Regions from separate parts of the Streptomyces sp. NPDC058231 genome, predicted to be linked through region 3. Evidence: riboswitches for the same ligand, from Rfam matches in the RefSeq annotation. Region 3 holds a riboswitch; each other region holds the start of a gene.
The links. Region 3 has a riboswitch for cyclic di-AMP ahead of ACFVXE_RS09010 (C40 family peptidase). Riboswitches for the same ligand answer to the same signal wherever they lie in the genome.
Positions count from the first base shown of each region.

Region 1: another riboswitch for cyclic di-AMP. It lies ahead of ACFVXE_RS06495 (transglycosylase family protein); the one in region 3 lies ahead of ACFVXE_RS09010 (C40 family peptidase).
Region 2: another riboswitch for cyclic di-AMP. It lies ahead of ACFVXE_RS13965 (NlpC/P60 family protein); the one in region 3 lies ahead of ACFVXE_RS09010 (C40 family peptidase).

Region 1 is NZ_JBHVWN010000006.1:122,520-127,100, forward strand. Features, by position in the region: gene ACFVXE_RS06485 (cytochrome P450) at 1-128, shown strand, start outside; gene ACFVXE_RS06490 (transglycosylase family protein) at 234-1,166, shown strand; cyclic di-AMP (ydaO/yuaA leader) riboswitch at 1,467-1,638, shown strand; gene ACFVXE_RS06495 (transglycosylase family protein) at 1,642-2,355, shown strand; gene eno (phosphopyruvate hydratase) at 2,659-3,945, shown strand; gene ACFVXE_RS06505 (septum formation initiator family protein) at 4,069-4,539, shown strand.
Region 2 is NZ_JBHVWN010000015.1:115,376-119,956, reverse strand. Features, by position in the region: gene pcrA (DNA helicase PcrA) at 1-1,425, opposite strand, end outside; cyclic di-AMP (ydaO/yuaA leader) riboswitch at 1,683-1,848, shown strand; gene ACFVXE_RS13965 (NlpC/P60 family protein) at 1,847-2,968, shown strand; gene ACFVXE_RS13960 (hypothetical protein) at 3,040-3,393, opposite strand; gene ACFVXE_RS13955 (NlpC/P60 family protein) at 3,751-4,581, shown strand, end outside.
Region 3 is NZ_JBHVWN010000009.1:19,035-23,615, forward strand. Features, by position in the region: gene ACFVXE_RS08990 (8-amino-7-oxononanoate synthase) at 1-643, shown strand, start outside; gene ACFVXE_RS08995 (DUF397 domain-containing protein) at 653-859, opposite strand; gene ACFVXE_RS09000 (helix-turn-helix domain-containing protein) at 887-1,744, opposite strand; gene ACFVXE_RS09005 (ATP-binding protein) at 1,946-2,377, shown strand; gene ACFVXE_RS09010 (C40 family peptidase) at 2,658-3,131, opposite strand; cyclic di-AMP (ydaO/yuaA leader) riboswitch at 3,135-3,307, opposite strand; gene ACFVXE_RS09015 (hypothetical protein) at 3,637-3,945, opposite strand; gene ACFVXE_RS09020 (ATP-dependent Clp protease proteolytic subunit) at 3,953-4,581, opposite strand, start outside.

The DNA.
Region 1 (4,581 bases), on a different contig from region 3:
GACTTGCGGTGGAACCATCCGATTTGCGATGGCGTGGCGGGCTCATCATGCGCGGACTGCGCACGCTCCCCGTGGAGTTCGGGGACGGACCCCGTTCCGATGCAGGTGACGCACTGTCAACTCTGTGACTTTCACGTGATCTGTGCTGCATCGACTTGTGACACGCGTTCGAGTCCCGCTAGGTTCACCGTTCGACTCACCAGTCACTTGTCAGTCACACGGAAGGCAACCCCATGGGCTCCGCGAACGGCAGACACCGTCGCCCTCGTCAGGCACCCGCCATCGTCGTCGCCGCAGGCGTGACCGGTTCGGCCATCGCCATCCCGCTGCTCGGCGCGGCCGGTGCGCATGCAGCCGACGCCACGACCTGGGACCGGGTCGCCGAGTGCGAGAGCGGCGGCATGTGGAGTGCCGACCTCGGCAACGGTTTCTACGGTGGCCTCCAGTTCTCGCAGGACACCTGGACGTCGTACGGCGGCGAGTCGTACGCACCGCGCGCGGACCTCGCGAGCCGCTCGCAGCAGATAGCGATCGCCGAGAAGGTGCTGGACGACAAGGGGCCGAAGGCCTGGCCCAGTTGTGCGGTGATCTCCGGGCTGACCGAGGACGGGTCGCTGCCGGGCGTCGACCCGGGCATCACGCCGTCGGCGGACCCGACGGAGAGCGCGGACGCGTCGTCGCCGTCCGCCGAGGAGTCCGGTACGTCCTCGCAGAAGGCGTCGGCCAAGAAGAAGGCCGGCTCGGCCACCGCGACCCCGTCCAGTAAGTCCGCTTCGTCCGACTCATCCGATTCGGCGCAGTCTTCCGGCTCGTCCGGCTCCGGCTCTTCCGATTCCTCCGGCTCCTCCGGTTCCTCCGGCGGCGAGGTGGGCGGTAAGCACCGCGGCGCACCGGCCTCCGAGGCGGGCCGGGGAGCGGACGGGTCCGGCGAGCGCGAGTCGGGTCGGCACGCCTCCCGTGGGGGCAGTGAGGCGCGCGACTCCGGCGCTGTGGTCGACGGCGAGTACACCGTCCGGCCCGGCGACAACCTCTGGGCGATTGCTGACGCACAGAAGGTGCCCGGTGGATGGCCCGCGCTCTACGAGGCGAACAAGGGTGCTGTCGGCGACGATCCGGACCTCATCCTCCCTGGCCAGAGCCTTGACCTCGATCTGAATGCGAAGTGAGAGCAGTCTGATCAACTGCTAAAAACACCCCAAAAACCGGGGTAGTTAGGGGACCTATGTCCACTTATGCGTAAGTGAGACATGGGTCTCTTTGCGTCAACTGGCGTGTCGCGTCTGCCGGGTCTGTCCGCATCGCCCCCCACCTGCGAAAACGACATTCGATCAGATGCGCGTAAGGGCTGATTGTCCGTTATGTCCATCTTTGAATGTGAGGGTTGCGTATGTTTACGGTCGGAACCGCTCGCACCGCGGGCCCCGTCGATCGTCACGCCGAATCCTGCCGTCGGTCGAAGGGAACAGACGCGTAAAGCGCCGTAGGCAGGAGCGGGGGACCCAGGTAAGCCGCCGGGTCCGATGGTCGGAAGACCGTCAGGGCCGGCTTGGGGTGAAGTCGCGCGCTAGGACGCGCGACCGGGCAACTCACTTGGCCCGAACCCGACAGCTCACCTCGTAGGCGTCGGTGAGGAGACCTTTCATGCTGCTCAACAGCAAGGCCAAGCACCGCCGCCCGTCCAAGGCCGTCCGTGTCGCCACGCTCGCCGGCGTCGCCGGTGCCGCCATCGCCGTTCCGCTGATGGGCGCGACCGGCGCATCCGCCGCCTCCGTCGCCACGTGGGACGCCGTCGCCCAGTGCGAGTCCGGTGGCAACTGGTCCATCAACACCGGCAACGGCTACTACGGCGGTCTGCAGTTCTCGCAGTCCAGCTGGGCCGCCGCCGGTGGTACGCAGTACGCGGCGCGGGCCGACCTCGCCACCAAGGCGCAGCAGATCGCCACCGCCGAGAAGCTCCTCGACATGCAGGGTCCGGGTGCCTGGTCCTGCGCCGGTGCCGGCGGCCTGACCGACGACGGTGTCGACCCGGGCGTCGACACCGGCTCCACCGCGCAGCAGAGCGCCCCGGCGCAGGAGTCGAAGCCTGCCGAGCACGCCGAGGCCCCCGCCGCCTCCCGCTCGGACCGCGGCACCGCCCCCGAGGCGGAGGCCAAGAAGACCGTCACCACGCCGACCGGCGAGAAGGTCGCCAAGGGTGACGGCGAGTACAAGGTGAAGTCCGGCGACTCGCTCAGCCGGATCGCCGCGCAGCACGGCGTGAAGGGCGGCTGGAAGCAGCTGTTCAAGCTGAACAAGGACATCGTCAAGGACGCCGACCTGATCTTCCCGGGTCAGCAGCTCCACCTGACGAAGTAGGACGTAGCGGTACGGGCGTTCCGCGACGGCGTGCGCCCGCGGTGCTCTCCTCCCCGAGCACCCCGACCCGGCGCGGATTCCCCCGTACGCGCCGGGTCGGGGTTTACGTGTTCACCGTTCAATGCTTGTAGTTACCAGTCAGTAGATTTCTGGAACTCTGCCCCGCTATGGGTGCCCTTGGGTCCTTTTTCGTCCCAGGAGGCGGGCGGGCGGCGGGCCCGGGCGGCCCAGCCGGTTAGGCTCTTGTCGCAAGGCCAAAGTGACCCTGCACAACCAGCGTCATATCCCAGAAGGAGATGCCTCGTGCCGTCCATCGACGTCGTCGTAGCCCGGGAAATCCTCGACTCCCGCGGAAACCCCACGGTCGAGGTCGAGGTTGGCCTCGACGACGGCAGCACGGGCCGTGCTGCCGTCCCGTCCGGCGCCTCCACCGGTGCGTTCGAGGCCATTGAGCTTCGCGACGGTGACCCCAACCGCTACCAGGGCAAGGGCGTCGAGAAGGCCGTCCTCGCCGTGATCGAGCAGATCGGCCCGGAGCTCGTCGGTTACGACGCGACCGAGCAGCGGCTGATCGACCAGGCCATGTTCGACCTGGACGCCACCGAGAACAAGGGCTCGCTCGGCGCCAACGCCATCCTCGGCGTCTCGCTGGCCGTCGCGCACGCCGCCTCCGAGGCATCGGACCTGCCGCTGTTCCGCTACCTCGGTGGCCCGAACGCGCACCTGCTGCCCGTCCCGATGATGAACATCCTCAACGGTGGGTCGCACGCCGACTCCAACGTGGACATCCAGGAGTTCATGATCGCCCCGATCGGCGCGGAGTCCTTCTCCGAGGCCCTGCGCTGGGGCGCGGAGGTCTACCACACGCTGAAGAAGGTCCTGAAGACCAAGGGCCTGTCGACCGGTCTCGGCGACGAGGGCGGCTTCGCGCCGAACCTGGAGTCGAACCGCGCCGCCCTGGACCTCATCGTCGAGGCCATCAAGGAAGCCGGCTACGTCCCGGGCAAGGACATCGCGCTCGCGCTCGACGTCGCCGCGTCCGAGTTCTACAAGGACGGCAAGTACGAGTTCGAGGGCAAGTCCCGCTCGGCCGCCGAGATGACCGAGTACTACGAGGAGCTCGTCTCCGCGTACCCGCTGGTCTCCATCGAGGACCCGCTGTACGAGGACGACTGGGCCGGCTGGAAGGTCATCACCGACAAGCTCGGCGCCAAGGTGCAGATCGTCGGCGACGACCTCTTCGTCACCAACCCCGAGCGCCTGGCCCGTGGCATCGAGGAGGGCTCCGCCAACGCCCTGCTCGTCAAGGTCAACCAGATCGGTTCGCTGACCGAGACCCTCGACGCCGTCGAGCTGGCCCAGCGCAACGGCTTCAAGTGCATGATGTCCCACCGCTCCGGCGAGACCGAGGACGTCACCATCGCCGACCTGGCCGTCGCGGTGAACTGCGGCCAGATCAAGACCGGTGCCCCGGCCCGTTCGGACCGCGTCGCCAAGTACAACCAGCTGCTGCGCATCGAGGAGATCCTCGACGACGCGGCGGTGTACGCGGGCCGCTCCGCGTTCCCGCGGTTCCGCTCCGCGAACTGATCCGGAACCGCAAGGGCTGATCGCAGGCCCGTCACGGTTCAAAGGCTCCGGCCTCCGTCCGTCCCCGCACTCGGTCCCGTACCGTGTGCGGGGACGGACGTGCGTAATGGGGAGGCGGGAGACATGGCCGTGAAGGACCGGGACCGGTTCTCCACCGCGACCCGGCTGCGGCTGCTCGGCGAGCAGACCGCCGCCCGCGTCTACCGCTCCCAGAACCGCCGTCAGGCCCGCCGCTCCCGGCTCACCGGCCGGGCCGCCTTCCTCGCCCTGGTCGTCTGCTCGCTGGTGGTGGCGCTCGCGTACCCGATGCGGCAGTACGTGTCGCAGCGCGACGAGATCGCCGACCAGCGGCGGCTGGCGCAGGACGCCGAGGCGCGCACCGAGGAGCTGCGTGACGAGAAGGCACGCCTCCAGGACGACGCGTACATCAGGCGGCTGGCCCGGGAACACCTGCACTACGTGCTTCCCGGTGAGACCGGGTACACGGTGATCGACCCCGACGCGGCGAAGGAACGCAGCGGGGGGCCGCGGGCGGGCGGCCGGCCGTGGCACGCGAACCTGTGGGACGGCGTGGACAGCGCCGACCGAGGTTGACCTCTTCCTTTCCCCATCTCCGCAGGACCTTGCGGAGCCGTA
Region 2 (4,581 bases), on a different contig from region 3:
CAGCGGGACGGTGTCCTCGGGGTTGGCGAGCACCCGGAGGTAGGCCAGGATGTCGCGGACCTCCTTGCGCTCGTAGAAGCGCACACCGCCGACGACCTTGTAGGGCAGGCCGACGCGGATGAAGATCTCTTCGAAGACACGGGACTGCGCGTTCGTGCGGTAGAAGATCGCGACGTCGCCCGCCCTGGCGTCACCCGCGTCGGTCAGCCGGTCGATCTCGTCGGCGACGAACTGCGCCTCGTCGTGCTCGGTGTCCGCCACATAACCGGTGATCCGGGCACCCTCGCCCGCGTTGGTCCAGAGGTTCTTGGGGCGGCGGCTCTCGTTGCGTTCGATGACCGCGTTGGCCGCGGAGAGGATCGTCTGCGTGGAGCGGTAGTTCTGCTCCAGCAGGATCGTCTTCGCGTCCGGGTAGTCCTCCTCGAACTGGAGGATGTTGCGGATCGTCGCGCCGCGGAAGGCGTAGATCGACTGGTCGGCGTCGCCCACGACGCACAGCTCGGCGGGGGCGTCCGCCGGGCCGGCCGGGCCCACCAGCTCCCGTACGAGCGTGTACTGCGCGTGGTTGGTGTCCTGGTACTCGTCGACCAGGACGTGCCGGAAGCGGCGGCGGTAGTGCTCGGCGACATCGGGGAACGCCTGGAGCAGATGGACCGTCGTCATGATGATGTCGTCGAAGTCCAGCGCGTTGGCCTCGCGCAGTCTGGCCTGGTACATCGCGTACGCCTGGGCGAGGGTCTTCTCGAAGCCGTCGGCGGCCTGGCCGGCGAAGGTCTCCTCGTCGATCAGCTCGTTCTTCAGGTTCGAGACCTTGGCCGTGAACGACTTCGGCGGGAACCGCTTCGGGTCGAGGTCCAGATCGCGGCAGACCAGGGCCATCAGCCGCTTGGAGTCGGCGGCGTCGTAGATCGAGAACGACGAGGTGAAGCCGAGCCGCTTCGACTCACGGCGCAGGATCCGCACGCACGCGCTGTGGAACGTCATGACCCACATGGCGTTGGCGCGCGGTCCGACGAGCTGCTCGACGCGCTCCTTCATCTCGCCCGCGGCCTTGTTGGTGAAGGTGATCGCCAGGATCTGGCCGGGGTGCACCCCGCGCTCGGCCAGCAGGTGGGCGATGCGGTGGGTGAGCACCCGGGTCTTCCCGGAACCGGCCCCGGCGACGATGAGCAGCGGTGAGCCGGCGTGCACGACGGCGGCGCGCTGCTCGGTGTTCAGCCCGTCGAGCAGCGCGGCGGCGTCGACGACCGGACGGTGGGCGCCGTCCCGGTAGTACCCGTCCCGCGGCGGCGGAGGTGCGTCGAAGACGCCCGCGAAGAGATCCTCCGGCACCGCTTCGGGTGCGGAGTCCTCGGGGGGCGGCGGGGGCTCTTCCTCCGAGTGCTGGAGGCCGGCCAGGAAACTGTCGTCAAAGAGGCTGCTCATCGCCTCACGAGTCTAGGGCGCCGCACCGACACTCCGCGGCCGCATGGGAAACCGCGGACGGAAGACGCGCACGTACGGAGAGCGCGTGACCGCACCGGGTGAGAAAACCGGGGCGCGGACCGGCCGCGCCGCGTCCGCTCCGCCAAGGTCACGAAAATGTATCGGGCATATCGAACATCAACCTTCACAGCAGCACCACGGTTGGCTAGCGTGCTCGATCGGGCGGCCCGTACCCCCTTGAGGCGATCCACGCCGAGCGGGCCCCCACGCCGAATCCGGACCGCCCTCGCGGGAGTTCGGAACCGGGGACCCACACGCATCACCGGGGTGAATCGGTCCGCGTCCTCCACCGGGACCGTAGGGCAGCCTTCCGTTCCGCCCGAACCCGACAGCTAACCCGGTAGGCGGTCCACGGAAGGAGATGCCGGTTTTGGCATCGCATCGCAAACCGCGCAGCCGGGTACGCACCACCACCCCCGCCGTCGGGCTCACCACGGCCGCGCTGGCAGGTGTGACCCTGCTGTCCACCCAGAGCGCGCTGGCCGCCCCGGCCGCTCCCAGGCCCAGCATCGAGGACGTACAGAAGAAGGTCGACGACCTCTACCGGCAGGCGGGCACCGCGACCCAGCAGTACAACAAGGCGAAGGAGGCCTCCGCCACGCAGCGCGTCAAGGTCGACGCCCTGCTGGAGGACGTGGCCGAACGCGCCGACCGGCTGAACGAGGCGCGCAGGACGCTCGGCAGTTACGCGGCAGCGCAGTACCGCACCGGCTCCATCGCACCGATCGCGACCTTCTTCCTGGCCGACGACCCGCAGTCGTACTTCGACCAGGACCAGCTGATGGCACGGATGACCGCCCGGCAGCAGAAGGCGGTCACCGACTTCGGCACCCAGCAGGCAGCGGCCTCGGGGAAGCGCGCCGAGGCGGTGAAGAGCCTGGAGACGCTCACCGAGTCCCAGGACACGCTGCGCACCAGCAAGCAGGACGTCCAGCGGAAACTGGGCGAGGCCCGCACGCTGCTGACGAAGCTGACCGCCGAGGAGAAGGCGCGGCTCGCGGCGCTGGAGCGCAAGAAGGAGGCGGAGGCCAGGCGCAAGGCCGCGGAGCTGGCCCGGCAGCAGGCCGCCGCGAAGGCCGAGGCGCCGACGGAGGCCGCCGGAGGCGCCGGGACCGGTTCCGGCAGCAGCGCCACCACGAAGGCCGAGAAGGTCCTCGCCTTCGCGCGCGCCCAGATCGGCAAGCCTTACGTCTGGGGCGCGACCGGCCCGTCCTCGTACGACTGCTCCGGGCTGACCCAGGCCGCCTGGAAGGCGGCGGGCGTCGACATCCCCCGGACCACCTGGGACCAGGTGGAGATCGGTACCCGGATAGCGACGGCGGATCTGCGCCCGGGCGACCTCGTCTTCTTCTACGACGACATCAGCCATGTGGGGATCTACAAGGGCGACGGGATGATGATCCACGCCCCGAAGCCGGGAGCCAACGTCCGCGAGGAGTCCATCTACTACATGCCGATCTATGGCAGCGTGCGCCCGGCCTAGGGCGTGTCCGCCCACGGAACGCGTGAGCTCCTGCCGGATCGGGCAGGAGCTCACGCACGGACGGGGCCGGCTCAGGTCCAGAGGGTCGCGATGAAGATGTTGGCGACGGTCAGCCCGCCGACCGCGGCGAAGACGCCCTTCTCCACCCTCTCCTCGTCGCGCTTGACGTAGATCAGCGCGAGGATCACCACCAGGACCGCCAGCTTCACGCCGATCTTGATGTTGTTGACCGGGTGGTCGTCGGCCTGGTTGAAGCCGACCAGCGCGACCCCGGTGACCAGCATGGTCAGTGCCCCGTGCAGCATCGCCGGGACGAAGCGGGCCGTGCCCGCGCCCATCGCCTTCATCTGGGTCAGGAAGCCGCCCAGGAGGGAGGCGATACCGATGATGTGCAGCGCGACGAAGACATTGATGAGTACCTGCATGGAACCGCAGCCTAGCTGGGGCCATACCACCGCTCTCCGGCGAGGTGGGGCTTCCTCGGTCTTTCACTCGCGCCGGTACGAATTGCCTGGCTCCGCCGCCATCTCCCCGGTCACTCGACGACAACGCCTCGCCAAATTCAGGCAATAACAGTCATTACGACTCCTGCTCAAGGGCCGGGTTTAGCGTCCATAGCCAGGTGACCGGCTTCACCACCGCTCCGCACCCGGACGGCAGCCGGGCCACCCCGCCGAGAAAACCGGCGGCGGGCCGCTCCCCCTGTTGGCGTCCCGCCGCCGGACCCCGGTGGCCCGCCGGTAGGCCCCGACGGGCAGTCGACAGCAAGGAGCCCCGCCCTCGTGGCAGCGCATCGGAAACCCAGGCAGCGTCCCCGCACCGGCTCCGCCGCCCGCACCGCGGCCACCCTCGCGTTCGCCGGAGCCGCGACCGCCGCCGCACTGCCGGGCTCCGCACACGCCGCCCCACAACCGACCCCCGCCCAGGTCAAGGCCAAGGTGGACCGGCTGTACCACGACGCGGAAGTCGCCACCGAGCAGTACAACGGCGCGAAGGAGAAGGCCACCGCCGCCGCCAGGTCACTGGACGCGCTGCGCGACGAGGCCGCCCGCAGGGCCGACCGGCTCAACGAATCCCGTCGCGCGCTCGGTTCGCTCGCCGCCGCCGAGTACCGCAGCGGCGGCCTCGACCCCGCCGTACAGCTGTTGCTCTCCTCGGACCCCGACCAGTACCTGCAGCGGGCCTCCTACGTGGAACGGGCGGCCGACCGGCAGGCCGCCGAGGTCGACAAGGTGCGGCGACAGGTCGCCGAGATCGCCCAGCTGCGCGCCGAGGCGAAGGAGCAGCTGGCCACGCTCACCGCCCGCCGCGCCGACCTGGAGAAGCACCGGACGGCGGTCAGGACCGGACTGGCCGAGGCCCAGCAGCTCCTGGACACCCTGTCGCCGGCGGAGCGCACCGCGTACGACCGCTCGGACACCGCCCGCGGCGCCGGTCGCGCCGACCGCGGCGCCCCGCGGCTCGGCGCCGTCCAGGCTCCCAACGCCCGTGCCGCGGAGGCCATTTCGTTCGCCTTCGAGGCGCTCGGCAAGCCGTACGTCTGGGGCGCGACCGGCCCGTCCTCGTACGACTGCTCCGGGCTGACCCAGGCCGCCTGGCGCTCCGCCGGTGTC
Region 3 (4,581 bases):
CTCGGTCTTCTCCGTCGACGGCGACGCCGCACCGCTGCCGGAACTGGCCGATGTCTGCCGGGCCGGCGGCGCCGCGCTGCTCGTCGACGACGCGCACGGGCTGGGTGTGCTCGGGGAGGGCGGGCGCGGCGCGCTCGCCGCTGCCGGTCTCGCGGGCGGCGACGGAGTCGTCACCACGCTCACTCTTTCCAAGTCCCTGGGCAGTCAGGGCGGCGCGGTGCTCGGTCCGGCCCGGGTGATCGACCATCTGGTCAACACGGCCCGCACGTTCATCTTCGACACCGGGCTCGCACCGGCCGCGGCCGGTGCGGCCCTCGCGAGCGTGCGACTGCTGCGCCGCGAGCCGGCCCGGGCGGGCAGGGCCCGCACGGTCGCCACCGCACTGTACGAACGGCTCACCGCCTCGGGACTGACCGCGGTGCGACCCGACGCCGCCGTCGTCTCGGTCCGGGCACCTTCCGCCGACGCTGCACTGCGCTGGGCGGCCGACTGCCGCACGGACGGTCTGGCGGTGGGCTGCTTCCGCCCGCCGTCGGTCCCGGACGGCGTCTCGCGGCTGCGGCTCACCGCCCGGGCCGATCTGACGGAGGAACAGGTCGCGACCGCGGTGGCGACCGTCCTGCGGGCCGCCCCGGCGGTCTGAGCCGCGCGGTCAGCCGGCCGGATCCTCGCCCAGGCCGGATACGAACGACTCCCAGGCCGTCGTGGAGAACCGCAGCGGCGGCCTGGAGAGATCCTTGGAGTCCCGCACGGCGAGACGCTCGCCACCGAGCGGCGCAGCCTCCACGCAGTTGTTCATACCCGTGCTGCGGCTGCTGCGCCGCCACCGTAACTCGTGTGGTTCGAGGCAATCGGACATCGGGCCCCCTCGGGCGGTCGGCGGTGCCTAGGCGCCGCGGTCGATCGCGGCGATCAGGTCCAACGAGTGCTCCGGCGACAGCGCGTGTGCCTGCAACGTGCGAAAGGCCGAGCTGTACGCCGCAAGGTCTTCTTTCCGCTCCAGATAGAGGCTACTCGTCAAATGGTCGAGAACGACCACATCCAGATCAGAACTGCTCGGAAATGAGAAGATGACGAATGGCCCGGTGAGGCCCATGTATCCGCCGACCGAGAACGGCAGTAACTGAAGCTGTACGTGCGGCAGTTGTGACACCCGTGCCAGATGGCGGAGCTGGTTCCGCATCACCCGCCGCCCGCCCACCTCGCGCCGCAGCACCGCCTCGTCGAGCACCGCGGTCAGCCGCAGCGGCGGATCCGTCCGCAGCACGCCCTGCCGGGCCAGCCGCACCTCCACCAGTGAGTCCAACTGGCCCGCGGGCAGCCCGTCCAGGGAGGCCCGGGTCACCGCACGCGCGTAGTCGGCGGTCTGCAACAGCCCCGGAACCACCGAGGTCTCCAGCGTGCGCGCGGTCCGGGCCTGGGACTCCAGGCTGATGAAGTCCCGGTACTGCGGCGGGATGAGACCGCGGTAGGCGTGCCACCAGCCGGTTCCCCCGCCGCCCGCGGACCCCGCGAGCATCTCCAGCAGGGTCCGCAACTGGGCGTCGTCCACACCGTAGGCGTCCAGCAGCCGACCCACGTCATCCGGCTTGACCCCACTGGTGCCGGTTTCGATGCGGCTCACCTTCGACTGGTGCCAGCCGAGCCTCTCCGCCGCGTCCCGACTGGTCAGCCCGGACGTGTGGCGCAGACTCCGCAGCTCCTCCCCGAGCTTGCGGCGGCGTACCGCGGGGCCGTACTGCATGCGCGCCTCCCTCCCTCTCGTGACGAGGGGTAAGTGTGCCGTCGTCCATGCCTCTGCGGGCCGGAGTTCACCGCATTGAGCGACAGATATATGCATATCTTTGTGGATCGCCGTCACGGGGGCGGCATCGGTGGCAATCTGGCGCGAAGCACATCCCGGACCGATCGCTGGTCGGCCCGGGCGGGAAAGGGGCGGCTCGCCATGGCAGACCAACAAGAAGCACGTGTCACTCTGCCCAGCGAGCCGGTATCGGTCTCCGCAGCACGCAGGCATGTGGCCCGGGTACTCGCGGGCTGGGGCCTGCCGGGCGACACCGAGGCCGCCGACACGATCCGGCTCATCGTCTCAGAACTCGCCACCAACGCCGTCCAGCACACCTTCGGCCAGTCGCCGACCTTCACCGTGGACCTGCGGCTGGAACGGGAGGAGCAGCTGCACCTCGGTGTGACGGACAGCCATCCCCGCTGGCCTCAGCGACCGCCCGCCGCCGTACAGCAGGACAACGGCCGGGGCATGGTGATCATCCGCTGTCTCGCCAAGGAATGCGGCGGCCGGCTCACGGTCACTCCGACCGCCGAGGGAGGCAAGACCGTCTGGATCGCGCTCCCGTGGACCGTCCCCGTCCAGGGCTGACGTCCGGAGTCCGGTAGCCGGACGGTTCGCTGCGCCGAAGTCGGCCCGAAACCGCTGCGCAGCAGCGCGCACAGCGCCGCAGCCGCCCCGCCGTACCGGTCTCCGCGGTGCACCACGGAGACCGTCCGCCGGAACGCCGTGGCTGCGCCGGCCGCGTATCGCCCGCGCCGTCGAGGGCGGCAGCGGCGCGGTGCTCGCCGCGCCGGGAGTGGCGCCGGTGACCTGACGGGTCCGCCGAGGAAAGGCGGTGGAGGGCGGAGCCCGGGGAAAGGGGGGCGGGTCAGCGGACCCTTCCGTACCAGACGCTGTTGGTCCAGATCCTCTCCAGTCGCACCACGGCACCGGTCTTCGGGGAATGCCAGATCCGGCCCCGTCCGGCGTAGATGCCCACGTGGTACACGTAGCGGCCGGAGTGGAAGAAGACCAGATCGCCGCGCTGCCGCCGCGATGCCAGGATGTGACGGGTCTTGTTGTACTGCTGCTGGGCCGTGCGCGGGAGCCACTTGCCCGCTTTCTTGAACGCGTACAGCGTCAGACCCGAACAGTCGAAACGGTGGGGGCCGGTGGCTCCGTACCGGTACGGAGAACCCTCCTTCGACGCGGCGACGTCGAGTGCCTTCGTCGCGCGCGTGGTGGCCTGGGCGTCGGCGGCGGTACCCGGGGCCAGCATGGTGCCGCCGACAGCCGCCAGCGTCAGAACCGTGGCCGTACCGGCCCGGGAGATCAGAGACGGGACATGAACCTGCGCAGTCATGCGCAACCCTTCGTCAGCCGCCTGTGAAGGATGACCTGTCGGGTTCGGGCTGGCGAAGTTGCCCGGCCGCACAAGGCGGCTTCACCCCGAGGGACGACCGGATGTCCGGTCGGCCCGTTGCGCTCGGGTCCTCCACTCCTGCCGATCCACTTCTGTCGACCAGGCATCCGGACGGCGGCAGGACTCGGCGTCCGCCCGGACCGCCCCGCCGCGGTGGCGGGGGCTTGTCGTCCCAGGGATCTTGACTCACCGACTGCCGGATTTCCGAGATGAAACAGCCATTTGTGAAGCTGCCCACGACTGGCCCGTTCGGGTGGACAGAGCGGTGCTCCGGGGTTGTGCGGCCGCCCTCGACGAGTCCCGCACCAGGGGCGGAACAGAAGATTCCGCTTACTGTCCACGCCGAAAGCGCAAGTCGGGCCGTCCCTCTCGCGGGGGATTCCCTGAGCCGAACGAGCGAGGAATTCTGGTCAGCCCGCCGGGCGTGTCGATCGGATAAATATGATCAACTCGGCGGGTCCGGGGGCATGGTGATACGTCCGGCCCGGCGTTCCCCGTCCAACACGCGCAGTGCCCGCGTCAGCGTCGTGGCGTGGATCTGCGCTTCGCCGCGCTCGTGCATGCGCGCGAGCGCGTCCCGGAGCGCGCCCGCTCGCGAGGCCAGCGCCTGCGCCGCCCGCAACGCGCCGTAGGTGTCGTTGTTGCGGGCGGGGTTGATCCGGCCCAGCTGGTCGAGGACTTCCAGATAGCAGTCGATGAACTCGCCCTCGGCGCGCGTCAGTGCGGGCAGCGGCGGGAACGGGGGTGGCTGCAACGGCGGTTCACCTCCCGCCGCTCGGCCGGGTAGAAGTCCCGCGGCTCTCCAGGACGTGGTCCACCAGCCCGAACGCCTTGGCGCCCGCGGCGTCGAGGATGAGATCGCGTTCGATGTCCTGCGCGATCCGCTCGGCGGTGTGTCCCGTGTGACGGGCGAGCATACCGGTCAGCAGCTCGCGGACGCGGGTGAGTTCCCGCGCCTGGATCTCCAGGTCGGACGGCTGGCCGTGCACCGGCTCCGCGAGCTCGGGCTGCTGGACGACGACCCTGGCCCCGGGCAGGGCGTGCCGCCGGCCGGGAGCACCCGCCGCAAGGAGGACTGCCGCGCCGGAACCTGCCTGGCCGAGACAGAAGGTCTCCACCTCGCAGGTGAGGTACTCCATCGTGTCGTAGACGGCGGCCATGGGACCGAACGGGCCGCCGGGAGAGTTGATGTAGAGCGAGATGGGCCGGTCCGGCGCTGCGTACTCCAGATACATGAACTGCGCGATCAGGTCGTTGGCGGCGGTGTCGTCGACCGGCGTACCGAGGAAGACGATCCGCTCGGCGAGCAGCTTGGAGTACGGATCGAGGGTGCGGGTCCCGTCGGTCGTGCGCTCGGTGAACTCGGGCAGGACATAACGGGCGGCAGGGC